DNA from 3 places in the Bradyrhizobium sp. AZCC 2289 genome. Region 3 is predicted to be linked to each of the others. Evidence: predicted binding sites of a transcription regulator. Region 3 holds the regulator's gene; each other region holds the start of a gene.
What was found. The regulator LexA, encoded in region 3, represses DNA repair genes until DNA is damaged. The targets are predictions, from matches to a motif close to TGTTCNNNNTGTGTTCNG.
Positions count from the first base shown of each region.

Region 1: the regulator LexA is predicted to act here: its motif matches at 1,812-1,829, upstream of V1289_RS34495 (PA0069 family radical SAM protein).
Region 2: the regulator LexA is predicted to act here: its motif matches at 2,315-2,332, upstream of V1289_RS38770 (ImuA family protein).

Region 1 is NZ_JAZHRY010000001.1:7,264,585-7,268,725, forward strand. It holds partial or broken gene V1289_RS34485 (bifunctional helix-turn-helix transcriptional regulator/GNAT family N-acetyltransferase) at 24-967, opposite strand; gene V1289_RS34490 (glycosyltransferase) at 1,091-1,660, opposite strand; gene V1289_RS34495 (PA0069 family radical SAM protein) at 1,852-3,012, shown strand; gene V1289_RS34500 (VOC family protein) at 3,153-3,608, shown strand; gene V1289_RS34505 (ribonuclease HII) at 3,683-4,141, shown strand, end outside.
Region 2 is NZ_JAZHRY010000001.1:8,243,839-8,247,979, forward strand. It holds gene V1289_RS38760 (inorganic phosphate transporter) at 1-901, opposite strand, end outside; partial or broken gene V1289_RS38765 (TIGR03915 family putative DNA repair protein) at 1,413-2,048, opposite strand; gene V1289_RS38770 (ImuA family protein) at 2,397-3,191, shown strand; gene V1289_RS38775 (Y-family DNA polymerase) at 3,082-4,141, shown strand, end outside.
Region 3 is NZ_JAZHRY010000001.1:10,049,186-10,053,326, forward strand. It holds gene V1289_RS47305 (hypothetical protein) at 1-49, opposite strand, end outside; gene V1289_RS47310 (HAD family hydrolase) at 220-846, shown strand; gene V1289_RS47315 (molybdopterin molybdotransferase MoeA) at 858-2,084, shown strand; gene lexA (transcriptional repressor LexA) at 2,298-3,008, shown strand; gene V1289_RS47325 (hypothetical protein) at 3,202-3,408, shown strand; gene V1289_RS47330 (hypothetical protein) at 3,630-4,058, shown strand.

The DNA.
Region 1 (4,141 bases), 2.8 Mb from region 3:
GGTTTCGCTTGGCTCTACCCATTCTACAATTCGCGCTCCCAGGTCTCGCCGATCAGGCTTTGGCCAAAGCTGCGATGCGGCTCGGTGGTGACCAGCACGAATCCGGCGTCCTGATAAATCCTGCGGGCAGCGACCAGGATGCTCTGGGTCCACAGCGTGATCTTGCGATAGCCGCAGGCCTTCGCAAAGCCGATGCACTCTGCAACCAGCCGCTGACCCAGCCCCTGGCCGCGGCCCGCCGGGTCGACCAGCAGCAACCGCAGTTTTGCGACATCGTCGCTGTGCCGGACCAGGAAGACCGAGCCGACCTGGACGCCATCGATGTCGGCGATCCAGCAGCGCTCCCGGGAGGCGTCGAACGAGGCGAGGAACTTTGCCGCGATCTCCGCGACCAGGCCCTCGAACGATGAATCAAAACCGTATTCGCTGGCATAGAGCGCGCCGTGGCTCTGCACCACCCATCCCATGTCTCCCGGGCGGGGCTCGCGCAGGATCGCGGGCGGAAATGGCGCCTGTGAATCGCCGAGCAGCCGTTCGATTGTCCCCATCGCGCCGGTCAGCCGCGCGCCGGCGCCGTGCGGCAACGCGGCCAGCATCGCGCTGACCTCGTCGTGCGAACTGCGATCAAGCTTCGCAAAGCCTGGCGTCCCTTGGCCGTCAAGGCGAGCCGGTATTGCCGGCGGTCCGAGGCCAGCGGCTTGCGGGTGATCAACCCGCTTTCGTCGAAATTCTGGACGATCCGGCTGAGATAGCCGGCATCGAGGCCGAGTTCGGCTCCGATCCCCTTGGCGGACAAATCATCCCGGTGCGCAAGTTCGTACAGCACCCGCGCCTCGCTCAGCAAGAACGGACTTTTCATCAGATGCTGGTCGAGCACGCCGAGCTTGCGGGTGTAGAAGCGATTGAAAGCGCGTACCGCCGTGATCTGGTCGTCGGAATCCTGTGGAGCCGAATCCTGTAGAGTCATGGCGCGCCTCGATACTTGCCATTGTCAAATAATTATTTGACTTTGGCAAGTATATTTCGGCGGCGCTGTCGGGCTCTGATTGGAGCGGAATCCGGCTTCAATATTTGTTTGGGGCCAGCCGGCCTAGGCGACCACGATGCGGCTGCGCAGCATCGTGCGGGAGCGGCGGCCGAGCTGCCGAAGCAGGCGGGCTTCGGAACGGCGGGCATCCGGCCGGTAACCGCCGAGCCGGTCGTAATGATCGCGGGCGATCAAGAGCCCCTGTTCAGCCGACGGACCCGCAATCATGCGGGCCACGAATTTGAGGCCGTCGCGCAGCCCCGTGTCGGCATAGGGCGAGCGGGCATAGCGAAAAATCCCGGCGCGGGGCCGGCCGCTGTTCGCGACGCCCTGGATGAATTGCGTGGTCTCCTCGATCCAGCCGGAGTCGAGCACGGCGCCGGCGTGCAGGAACATCAGCCAGGGTGAGCGCGCCTGACGTGCGCCCGCCGCCAGTGCCGCGGCGCGCGTTCCCTCGAATGGCAGAAAGCGGCAGCCGGCGACGTCGGCGACCCGTTCGATCACGCCGGTACCGGCGCGGTCGACCAGCACCACCTCGCGCACCAGGCCTGCCGCTGCGCCCGGCACCAAGGCCGCCAGCGTCGCGACGGCAGGCTGTTCGACCCCTTCGGTCGGAATAATCACGCTCAGCATTGAGGCTTCGATGGCTCAAATAGTGAAAAACGCTGCACTGTTAGCATCTTGTCACAATCAAAACAGCCGTCCGGTTGCAGTTTTTTGCGGCAAGTAAAAGCTGCGACTCCAATCCAGTTTTTGTTTTCACGTTGTGGATTGTCGTCATCCTTGTTCTTGATTTGTTCTCAAGGCGTGCTATGTAGTGACCCATGAGCCGAGCATCCTCTCATGCCCTCAAGCACCCGCCGGTCACGGCGCCCTCCGAACCGGCGGGTGCGACTCCTTTTCCGGAACTCGCCGTTGCGATCGACCGCGAGCGGCGGCGCGGCCGCGGCGCACAGTCCAACGACAGCGGCCGCTTCGAGGCTGAGGCCCGGGTCGCCTTCGACGACGGCTGGCAGAGCCTGGACGAGCTGCCGCCATTCAAGACCACGGTCGGGATCGATACCTCGCGCAAGGTGATCGCCCGCAACGACTCGCCCGACATCGGCTTCGACCGCTCGATCAATCCCTATCGGGGCTGCGAGCATGGCTGCGTCTACTGCTTCGCGCGGCCGACCCACGCCTATCTCGGCCTGTCGCCGGGGCTGGATTTCGAATCGAAACTGCTCGCCAAGCCGGACGCGCCGGAGTTGCTGGAGAAGGAACTGGCGGCGCCGGGTTATGAACCGCGCATGATCGCGATCGGCACCAACACCGATCCATATCAGCCGATCGAGCGCGAGTACAAAATCATGCGCGGCATTCTCGAGGTGCTGGAGCGCGCCGGCCATCCCGTCGGCATCGTTACCAAATCGGCGCTGGTGACGCGCGACATCGACATTCTCGCAAGGATGGCCAAACGCAATCTGGTCAAGGTCGCGCTGTCGGTGACGACGCTCGATCCGAAACTCGCGCGCACCATGGAGCCGCGGGCCTCGACGCCGCCGAAACGGCTGGAGGCGATCCGGCAACTGGCGGAGGCCGGCATTCCGGCAACGGTGATGGTCGCCCCTGTCATCCCGGCGCTGAACGACGCCGAAATCGAGCGCATTCTCGATGCGGCGGCGCATGCCGGCGCCAGGGAAGCGAGTTACGTACTGCTGCGGCTGCCGCTCGAAGTGCGCGACCTCTTTCGCGAATGGCTGATGGCGAATTATCCCGACCGTTATCGCCACGTCTTCACCCTGATCCGCGATATGCGCGGCGGCCGCGACTACGACTCGCAATGGGGCACGCGGATGAAGGGTACCGGCCCGATGGCCTGGATGATCGGCCGCCGGTTCGAAATCGCCTGCGAAAAGCTTGGCCTCAACAAGCGGCGCGCGAAGCTGACGACGGATCATTTCGCGAGGCCCAAGCGCAGCGGGCAGCAACTGAGTTTGTTTTAATAGTCGTCATTGCGAGCGCAAGCGAAGCAATCCATGCGACCGCGCAAAGAAAGAATGGATTGCTTCGTCCGCGGAGCCTGTCATCGGGCGCGCATTCGCGCGATCCGTTGGCTCCTCGCAATGACGGATGAGGAAACTGTATGAGTAAAAAACTGCCCGCGCCGGTCGCGCGTCTCACCGTCATCACGCTCGGCGTCAGCGATATGCGCGCCAGCATCGCCTTTTATGAAGCACTGGGCTTTGCGCGAAGATTTCGCGCCACCGGCGAAGCGGTTGCATTCTTCGACACCGGCGGCACCGTGCTCGGACTTTTTCCGTGGGATCTGCTCGCGCAGGACGTCACGCTTCCCGATAAGCCGAAGCCGCAAGCCTTTCGCGGAACGACGCTTGCCTGGAACTGCGGTTCGACCGAGGAAGTCGATGCGGTGCTGGATTTCGCGGTCTCCAAAGGCGCGTCGCTGCTCAAGGTGGCACATACGACCGATTACGGCGGCTATTCCGGATATTTTGGAGATCCGGACAATCATCCCTGGGAAGTCGTGGTCGCGCCAAGTATCGAGGTCGGCGACGACCGGCGGGTTCATCTGCCGGATTGACCCACAATTAAATAGCGGGAATTGGACCCGGTTCCCGGTTGCGTCGCCGGTCTTGCCTGCGCACCATCCCGAGCATGATTCGGGACCAATCCAGGAAAAAGGCCGACGGGCTACCGAACGGCGTGATCACGGTTTCGCCGCCGAGCTTTCGGCGCGAGCGCGCGCTGATCAAGCGCGGGGTCTGGCCGGTGGCTGGCTGCGACGAGGCCGGGCGCGGTCCGCTGGCGGGTCCGGTGGTCGCCGCGGCCGTCGTGCTCGACCCCAGGCGAATCCCCAAGGGCATCGACGATTCCAAGCGGCTGACCGCCGAACGCCGCGAGGAATTGTTCGAGGAAATTTGCGCGACCGCGTCGTTTGCGGTCGCCTTTGCCTCGCCGGCGCGAATCGATCGCGATAATATCCTGCGCGCCTCGCTGTGGGCGCTGGCCCGCGCTGTGCACGCGCTGCCCGAGACGCCGCAGCATGTGTTCGTCGACGGCCGCGACCGCATCGATACGGCGTGCGACTGCGACGCCGTGATCGGTGGCGACGGA
Region 2 (4,141 bases), 1.8 Mb from region 3:
TGGCAGGCAGCGCGCGGTTGAGCGCATAGGCGGTCGGCACCGTACCGATCAGGATGAGCATGATGAGACCCATGCCCTTCTGGCCGTCATTGGAGCCGTGGAAGAAGCTGACCAGCGTACAGGTGAGGATCAGGACGCCCCGGATCCACCACGGCGGCGGCTGGTCGCCCTTCGGCTCGCCGAACAGCGCAGGCGTCGCGCGCTGCAAGATGAGCTTGAGGACATAGAGCAGGATCGCGGCCAGCGCGAAGCCGAACAGCGGCGACAGCAGCAGCGCCTTGGCGATATTGCCGGCCTGCGACCAGTCGACGCCGGAAGTGCCGTCGCGGCCGCGCAACAGCGCGTTGGTGATGCCGACACCCATGATCGATCCGATCAGGGTGTGCGAACTCGATGCCGGCAGCCCGAGATACCAGGTGCCCACGTTCCAGATGATGGCGGAGATCAGCAGCGCGGACACCATGGCGAAACCCGCGCTGCTGCCGACCTGCAGGATCAGTTCGACCGGGAGCAACGACACGATGCCGAAGGCGACGGCGCCGCTGGAAAGCAGCACGCCGAACAGATTGAACATGCCCGACCAGACCACGGCAATGTGCGCCGGCAGCGAGCGGGTATAGATGACGGTGGCGACCGCATTGGCGGTGTCGTGAAAGCCGTTGACGAATTCGAAGCCGAGCGCGATCAGCAAGGCGACGAAGAGCAGGATATAGGGCATGTAGGAGGTGACGCGCGTGCCGGTCGCATCGATGTCGGAATAGATGCTGTAGGCAACGAACAGCAGGGCGGCAGCGACCACCCCCATGTAGATAATGCCGGTCAGTGGATGAAAGCCTTTGTCGAGATCCGGACCCTTCCGCAATGCGGGTTCGATCGAACCGGGTAATGTCATATCGCTCATTGCAATCTCCTGTCCCAATGCCTCTGATTTTGGCCGATGCTTGTGACAGTTGATTGAAATGCGGATCGGCTGTTCCCATCGTTGCCGCGGACGGAAATGCGGGCGGGAACGCCAGTTCCTGGTGCGATGCAGTTGGCGGCCAGCTGCTGCGGACCACAATGTCGAACCGCGATGCTCGGAAAATGAATGCGGCGCTGACAGCCGCCATGGGCGCGACGCTGCGCAGGCCTTCGCTGGTAGCGATGCAAACGCCAAAGATTTTGGAAGGTGGGTAGGTCGCGCGCTGCACAGCACTGGGGCTGTTCGTACCGTGCAGCGCGCCGACCTCATGGGAACGTCATGGCGTGAACAGGACGCCCCAATTTCCTGCCGACAATGCGATAATATCATCTATCAATTAAAGGTTGTACATTTATTTGTCATTTTATCACCGCTTGTCACGACAATTTGTGGTTCCCCGAGCCATTTGGGATGCTTATGCCGCGCGCGGCGATTATCGCGGCAGTGCCGTTTTCAGCCGCGCCGGGTTGAAGATGTTGGCGTAAATGCGCCGCCAGGTTTGTTCCAGCCGGTCTTCGCCCGGCGCCTCGATCCCCGGCGTGATCGCGACGGCGTGGCCATCCCAATGCGCGCAGAGATCCGGGGTCAGGATCGACCACGGCATGTCGGCGAAACGGCTGGCGAAAAATGGCGCGGTCGCTTCGACGATGTGATGCTCCGGCTCGAACCAGGCGACGTAATGCAATTTTTGCTCGCGGCCGATTTCGCGGAAACGGACCGAGGCACGCATCCTGTGCTGGTCGCGATGCACGGCTTTCACCATTGCAAGAACGCGCGAGACATCGGGATCATCAGCGACGCCGAGCAGATCGCGATGGCCGCGCAGCCGCCACAGCAGCCGATACAGAATGGCAAAGCGCAGGGGATCGCGGTGCAGGATCGCCGATTGCGCCAGCACGACGAACTTTGCGGGTACGCTGATGGCATTGTTCGGTGTTTCGAGTGGCGCGGCGGACGGTTCGACCAGTTCGGGCCTGCCAACGCGCCATGTCACCGCCGACGGCTGCACTTCATGCCGCGCCAGCGTCCGTGCCGCTTTCCGCCAGCCGTCGAAATCGGTTTCGCTGCCGAGGGTGATGTGGTGCATGACACTCGCTCGCTTCTCGTCATGCCCGGGCAAAAGCGCGAAGCGCGTCTTCGCGCTAGATGTCCCGGGCATCCACGTCCTCTTTTTTTGCGGGCGAAAGGACGTGGATGGCCGGGCATAGGCGAGTGGAAGCGACGCCGTCCTTTGGACGGCTATGCCCGGCCATGACGGCTTGTTTAAAACCAAAGCCCTAATTACCTGATTCTATTCACGAATCTTCTGTCCGCTAATCCCGATTGACTCCGCCGGTCCAGTTAGCTTTATATTAGAACATATCATGAACAAATGAGCCAGCAGCGGGTTCATTCAACCAACCCGCAACGGCTCAAAATCTTAAGGGAGCGGCGCATGAGCGGCGCACGCATAAACACGCTTGCGACTTTGCGAGGACGCATCGAGCGCATCGAAGCGCATGGCGATGCATACGCCCCCAACAAGGTGCCGCTCGGCCATGCCGGCGCCGATGCGACGCTGCGCGGCGGCCTCGCCATGGCCGCGGTGCATGAAGTGTTTGCCGAGGGACATCAGAGCGCTGCGGCAACCGGGTTCATCGCAGGCCTTGCGGGGCGCATCACCGCGCGCCGGCCGCTGGTCTGGGTGCGGCAGGATTTTTCCGACATCGAATCCGGCGCGCCGTCGATGAGCGGGTTTTCCGAACTCGGTCTCGATCCGCGCCTGCTCGTGACCGTGCGCGCGGCCGACGCCGACAGCGCGTTGCGGACGGCGGCCGATGCGCTGGCCTGCGATGCGCTGGGCCTCGTCGTGCTGGAAGTCTGGGGCGAGGCGCGGCAGCTCGATCTCGTCGCCAGCCGCAAGCTGACCCTGGCGGCGCAGGCCTCCGGCGTCACCGCGCTGCTGCTGCGCCTGGCGGCAACCCCTCAGCCTTCAACCGCGGAGACGCGATGGATCGTGCGCGCGGCGCATTCGCCGCCGGGCAATCCCTGGCACGCATGGGGCGCGCCGGTGTTTGACGCGCAACTCGTTCGTAACCGTCATGGCCCGGTTGGGCGGTGGATCATGGAATGGAAATGTGATGAGTGCCTTTTCTCTGAACCGTCGGCGTATCCTCAGCCTGTGGCTGCCGCGCCTGCCCATCGACCGCATCAAGCGTCAATTCGGCCAGAACAACGCCGAGCTGGATAAAACGCCCAGCGTCGTCGTCGCCAAGCAGAACAACGCGCTGCAGATCCATGCGCTCGATGACGCAGCAGTGCGTTGCGGCCTCGAGGTCGGGCTGCCGCTCGCCAATGCCCGCGCCATCTGTCCGGAGCTGACGGTGTTCGATGCCGATGCGGTGGCGGATGCCAAAACGCTGGGTGACATCGCCGACTGGTGCGATCGTTTTACGCCGCTGGTGGCGCTCGATCCGCCCTATGGCCTGTTTCTGGACATCACCGGCTGCGCCCATCTGTTCGGCGGCGAACGCGCGCTGCTGCAGATCGTATCCGGCGCGCTGACGCGGCGCGGCTTTGCCGTCAGCGCGGGCATCGCCGGAACATCGGTCTGCGCGCGCACGATGACGCGCCATGTGTCGGGAAAAATCATCGCCGACGGCGAGGAGGCCGATGCGGTCAGTCCATTGCCGGTGTTTGCGCTCGGCGCCGATGCGGCCATCACAAGCGGCCTGCGCCGCGCCGGCCTGAAGACCATCGGCGATGTCGCCGCGCGCGCGCGCCACGAGCTATCGGCCCGGTTCGGCGCAGGCTTCACGACCCTTCTGGAGCAGGCGCTGGGGCAGGGCGATGCGCCGATCAGTCCGCGCAAACCGCTGCCGGATTACATCGTGGAAAAACGCTTCCCCGAACCGGTCGCCACCGAAGGCGTGATATCGGCGACGCTGTCCCGGCTGGCCGCGATGCTGGTCACGGCGATGGACAGGCAGGGCAAGGGCGCGCGGCGGCTGGAAGCGAGTTTCTTCCGCACCGACGGCGCGGTGCGCACGATCATGGTCGATACCGGGCGTCCGGTGACGAAGGCCGAAATGATCGACCGCCTGTTTCGCGAACGGCTCGATGCGCTCAACGATCCCCTCGATCCCGGTTTCGGCTTCGATCTCGTCAGGCTGTCCGCCAGCCGCACCGAAATCGTGGTGC
Region 3 (4,141 bases):
CCGGCCCGGCCAGCAACGCGATAACGGCGACGGCGCCCAAGATTTTCATGCGTATTGCTCCCTCGACCTGCGCAGGCTCTCCACGAGAGCATATCATAGCGCGCGCGGCAAGTTCACGTGCAGCGTTGAATAGCCGAAATTATGGAACGGCCAGGATGAGGCTGCGGCCGATACCGTCCAGCCATTGCCCGAATTGATCCGGTTTTGTAAACGACCGGGATGATCTCAAGCCTCGCCCCCAACTCCGCCGACGCGTTGCTGTTCGATCTCGGCCGCGTGGTGCTCGATATCGATTTCGGCAAGGCGCTGGCCTGCTGGGCCGGCCATGCCGGCCGTGCGCCGGCCGACCTTGCCGCGCGATTCGTCCGCGAAGCATCCTACCGGGATCACGAGGTCGGCAAGATCGAGGACGCGGCCTACTTTCAAAGCCTGCGCGACGCGCTCGGCATCGGCATTTCCGATGCCCAGTTCCTGGAGGGCTGGAACGCGATCTTCGCCGGCGAAATGCCGGGCATCGCACCGCTTTTGAAACGCGCCGCGGCGCACCTGCCGCTATACGCCTTCTCCAACACCAACCGGCCGCATGTCGAGCATTTCTCGAAAGCCTATGCCGACGTGCTCGGCCATTTCCGCGAAGTGTTTTTGTCATCGACCATCGGGCTTCGAAAGCCCGATGCGGCAGCCTATGATCACGTGGTGAGAGCGATCGGCGTGCCCGCCGAACGCATCGTGTTCTTCGACGACGTCGCCGCCAATATCGAAGGCGCCCGGGCGCGCGGCCTGGTTGCGGTTCACGTGACATCGCCGGACGACGTTGCCGAAGCCCTCGCCGCACTCGGAATTTAGGAGTTTTGCCCGTGGCCTTGATGCCGGTTGCCGATGCTCTCAACGCGATCCTCGCAGGCGCAGAACCGTTGCCCGAAGAAATGGTCGCGCTCGATGCCGCCTATCATCGCGTGCTCGCGCGCGACGTTGCCGCACGGCGCACCCAGCCGCCGCAGGCGATGTCGGCGATGGACGGCTATGCCGTGCGCGCGGCGGACGTCGGCGATCTCACCGCACGACTGAAGGTGATCGGCGAGGTGGCGGCCGGTCGCCCGTTCGAGAAAAAGGTCGGCGCCAACGAGGCGGTGCGGATTTTCACCGGCGGCGTGATCCCCGACGGCGCCGATGCCGTCATCATCCAGGAAGACACGGTTCGGGAAGATCCGGCGGTCGGCGGCGACCACATCACCATCACGGAGGCCGCGAAAACCGGCCGGCACATCCGCCCCGCCGGCGTCGATTTCCGCGAGGGCGACGTGCTGCTTGCCGGGGGAAGCCGCCTCACCGATCGCGACCTCTCGCTCGCCGCCGGCATGAACTATCCGGAACTCGCCGTCCGCCGCCGCCCGAAGGTCGCGGTGCTGGCGACCGGCGACGAACTGGTGATGCCGGGCACCATCCCCGGCCCCGGCCAGATCGTCTATTCCAACGGGTATGCGCTCCGCGCGCTGGCGCGGGCCGAGGGCGCCGAGACTATCGACCTCGGCATCGCCGCCGACACGGTCGCGGCCACCACCGAGGGCATCCGCCGGGCCCGCGCATCCGGCGCGGACATCCTGATCACCACCGGCGGCGCCTCGGTCGGCGACCACGACCTCGTCAAGCAATCGCTGGAGGCGGAGGGCGTCACCATGGCGTTTTGGCGGATCGCGATGCGGCCGGGCAAACCGATGATGCATGGCCGGCTCGGCGCAATGCGGGTGATCGGCCTGCCCGGCAATCCCGTCTCCTCCTATGTCTGCGGTTTTCTGTTTCTGGTGCCGTTGATTCGGGCGCTGTCGGGCCGCGCCAGCGTTCATCACACCAGAGAAGCGGCGCTGCTCGGCCGCGATCTCGCCGCCAACGACCAGCGCGAGGATTACTTGCGCGCCCGCCTCGAGGAGCGCGCGGACGGCGCGCTGATCGCAACCCCGGTCACCCATCAGGACAGTTCGCTGCTCGGGAATCTCGCTGCGGCAAGGGCACTTGTGATACGTCCGCCGTTTGCACCCGCAGCCGGTGCCGGCGCGCCATGCGAACTCCTGCGTTTGCCGGAGTGAAGCGCCGGGCGGCACGTTCCGGCAAAACCGGGTCGCGTTCACCGGAAATTAAGTGGTTGCGGAACATGTATCGAACATATAGTGTCCGTTCATGATTTGTTTCGAGACCTTGTGTCTAGGAATGGGAGTTTCGGACTTCCGATATCGGACTCCCGATATCGGACTCCCGATCTCAGGGAATCGAAGACGCGACCAACCGGGGGAATGCTCGAGATGCTTACGCGCAAACAGTATGAACTTCTGCGTTTCATCAACGAAAGGCTGAAAGAGGCTGGCGTACCGCCCTCCTTCGACGAGATGAAGGATGCGCTCGACCTGCGCTCGAAGTCCGGTATCCACCGACTCATCACCGCGCTGGAAGAGCGCGGCTTCATCCGCCGCCTGCCCAATCGCGCCCGCGCCATCGAGGTCATCAAGCTGCCCGAGTTGTCGGGCAGCGGTAACGGCAACGGCCGCCGCGGCTTCACCCCAAGCGTCATCGAAGGCACGCTGGGCAAGGTCCGCAGCTCCGGCGCCGGTGCTTCCGAGGACGACGGCAACCGCCCGGTCGCGGTGCCCGTGATGGGCCGGATCGCCGCCGGTACGCCGATCGAGGCGCTGCAGACCCGCAGCCATACCATCAGCGTGCCGCCGGATATGCTCGGCTCCGGCGAGCACTACGCGCTCGAAGTGCGCGGCGATTCCATGGTCGACGCCGGCATTCTCGACGGCGACATGGCGCTGATCCAGCGCAACGACTCCGCCGACACCGGCGATATCGTGGTGGCGCTGATCGACGAGGAGGAAGCCACGCTGAAACGCTTCCGCCGCCGCGGCGCCTCGATCGCGCTCGAGCCGGCCAATACCTCCTACGAAGTCCGCATCCTGCCGCCGAACCGGGTCAGGATTCAGGGCAAGCTGATCGGGCTTTACCGGAAGTATTGAGACCGGAAGTATTGAGCGGACGCGCTGGTCCGCTTTCGATTCCCTGCAAGGGGCGGATTATCCACCCCTGATGGATGGTCCTTCGGCAATCGCAAGGATTATCCGCGGCCCAGTCCGGCGCTAGATCCTCGGCACGCAAGCAACGAAGCGCACCCGCTTCGTCGAAAACAGCGTGCAACACGAGGAGACAACCATGCGCAAGACCATTTTGACGGTTCTGGTTTCGGCATTGATTGCCGCATCGACGTCGCAGTTCGCTTCAGCGGCCGAACGGCACCGCGCCAACAAGGCGAACCGCGTGGTGGCCGGCGAGCAATTCCGCAACGCCAATAATTCGGTCGCCGCCCCCGCGCCGTCCGGCTGGGCTTACAGCGGCTTCTCGGCACCCGCCGGCCACTGATCAACTCGGACACGAAAAGAGGCCCCGGCGGAGTCGGAGCTTTTTTTTGCGCGCCGCGCTCCCACGGTTCGAACCGAGCGCGTGTTAGCGCGTTTGTGATCTGACAAGCCTACGCCAGCCGCACAATTGCCCACAAAGGCGCGTATGCTGTGTCTACTCTGATATGGGCCTGTTGCCTCAACAGGAGGCACGGGTCGGCTATCTCGAATGAGGAGCATCCGATGTGTGACTATAGTCTGCACGCTATGGCGACGCGCCCCGCCAAGGTCGGAGAGACGCTGATCACCACGACATTCCGCGGCACATCGACCCGCGGATTTGCATCAGAGAGCGAACCCAACGTCGCGGTCTGCATGCTTCCCGGAACCGAACTGGCGTTTGCCGAAGACGTCAAATACGACAACCGGTGGATCTGGACCCGGACCGTCGGCTTCCGCGTCGGCAAGTTCAACATGATCGATCCGCATGTTCGGGAACGTCACCATGACGCGGTCGAGTTTCCGGACGGAAGCTTTGTGCTGGTGACGCAGCTCTGCGAGGGACAGCGGGTCAGCGTACTGCAATTGCCGGTGACGGTGACTCATCCGATCACCGAGCGCGCGGCGCCGGCCGTCGAAACGCCTCCAGCGACGTCGATCTCGATCGGCTGATCCTTCGCCGCCGGTTCCGGCCGGCGAGCGTTGCGACGCGCGGTGAGTGAAATGGTATTGGAGCGCCTCCGGGACGCAATCCG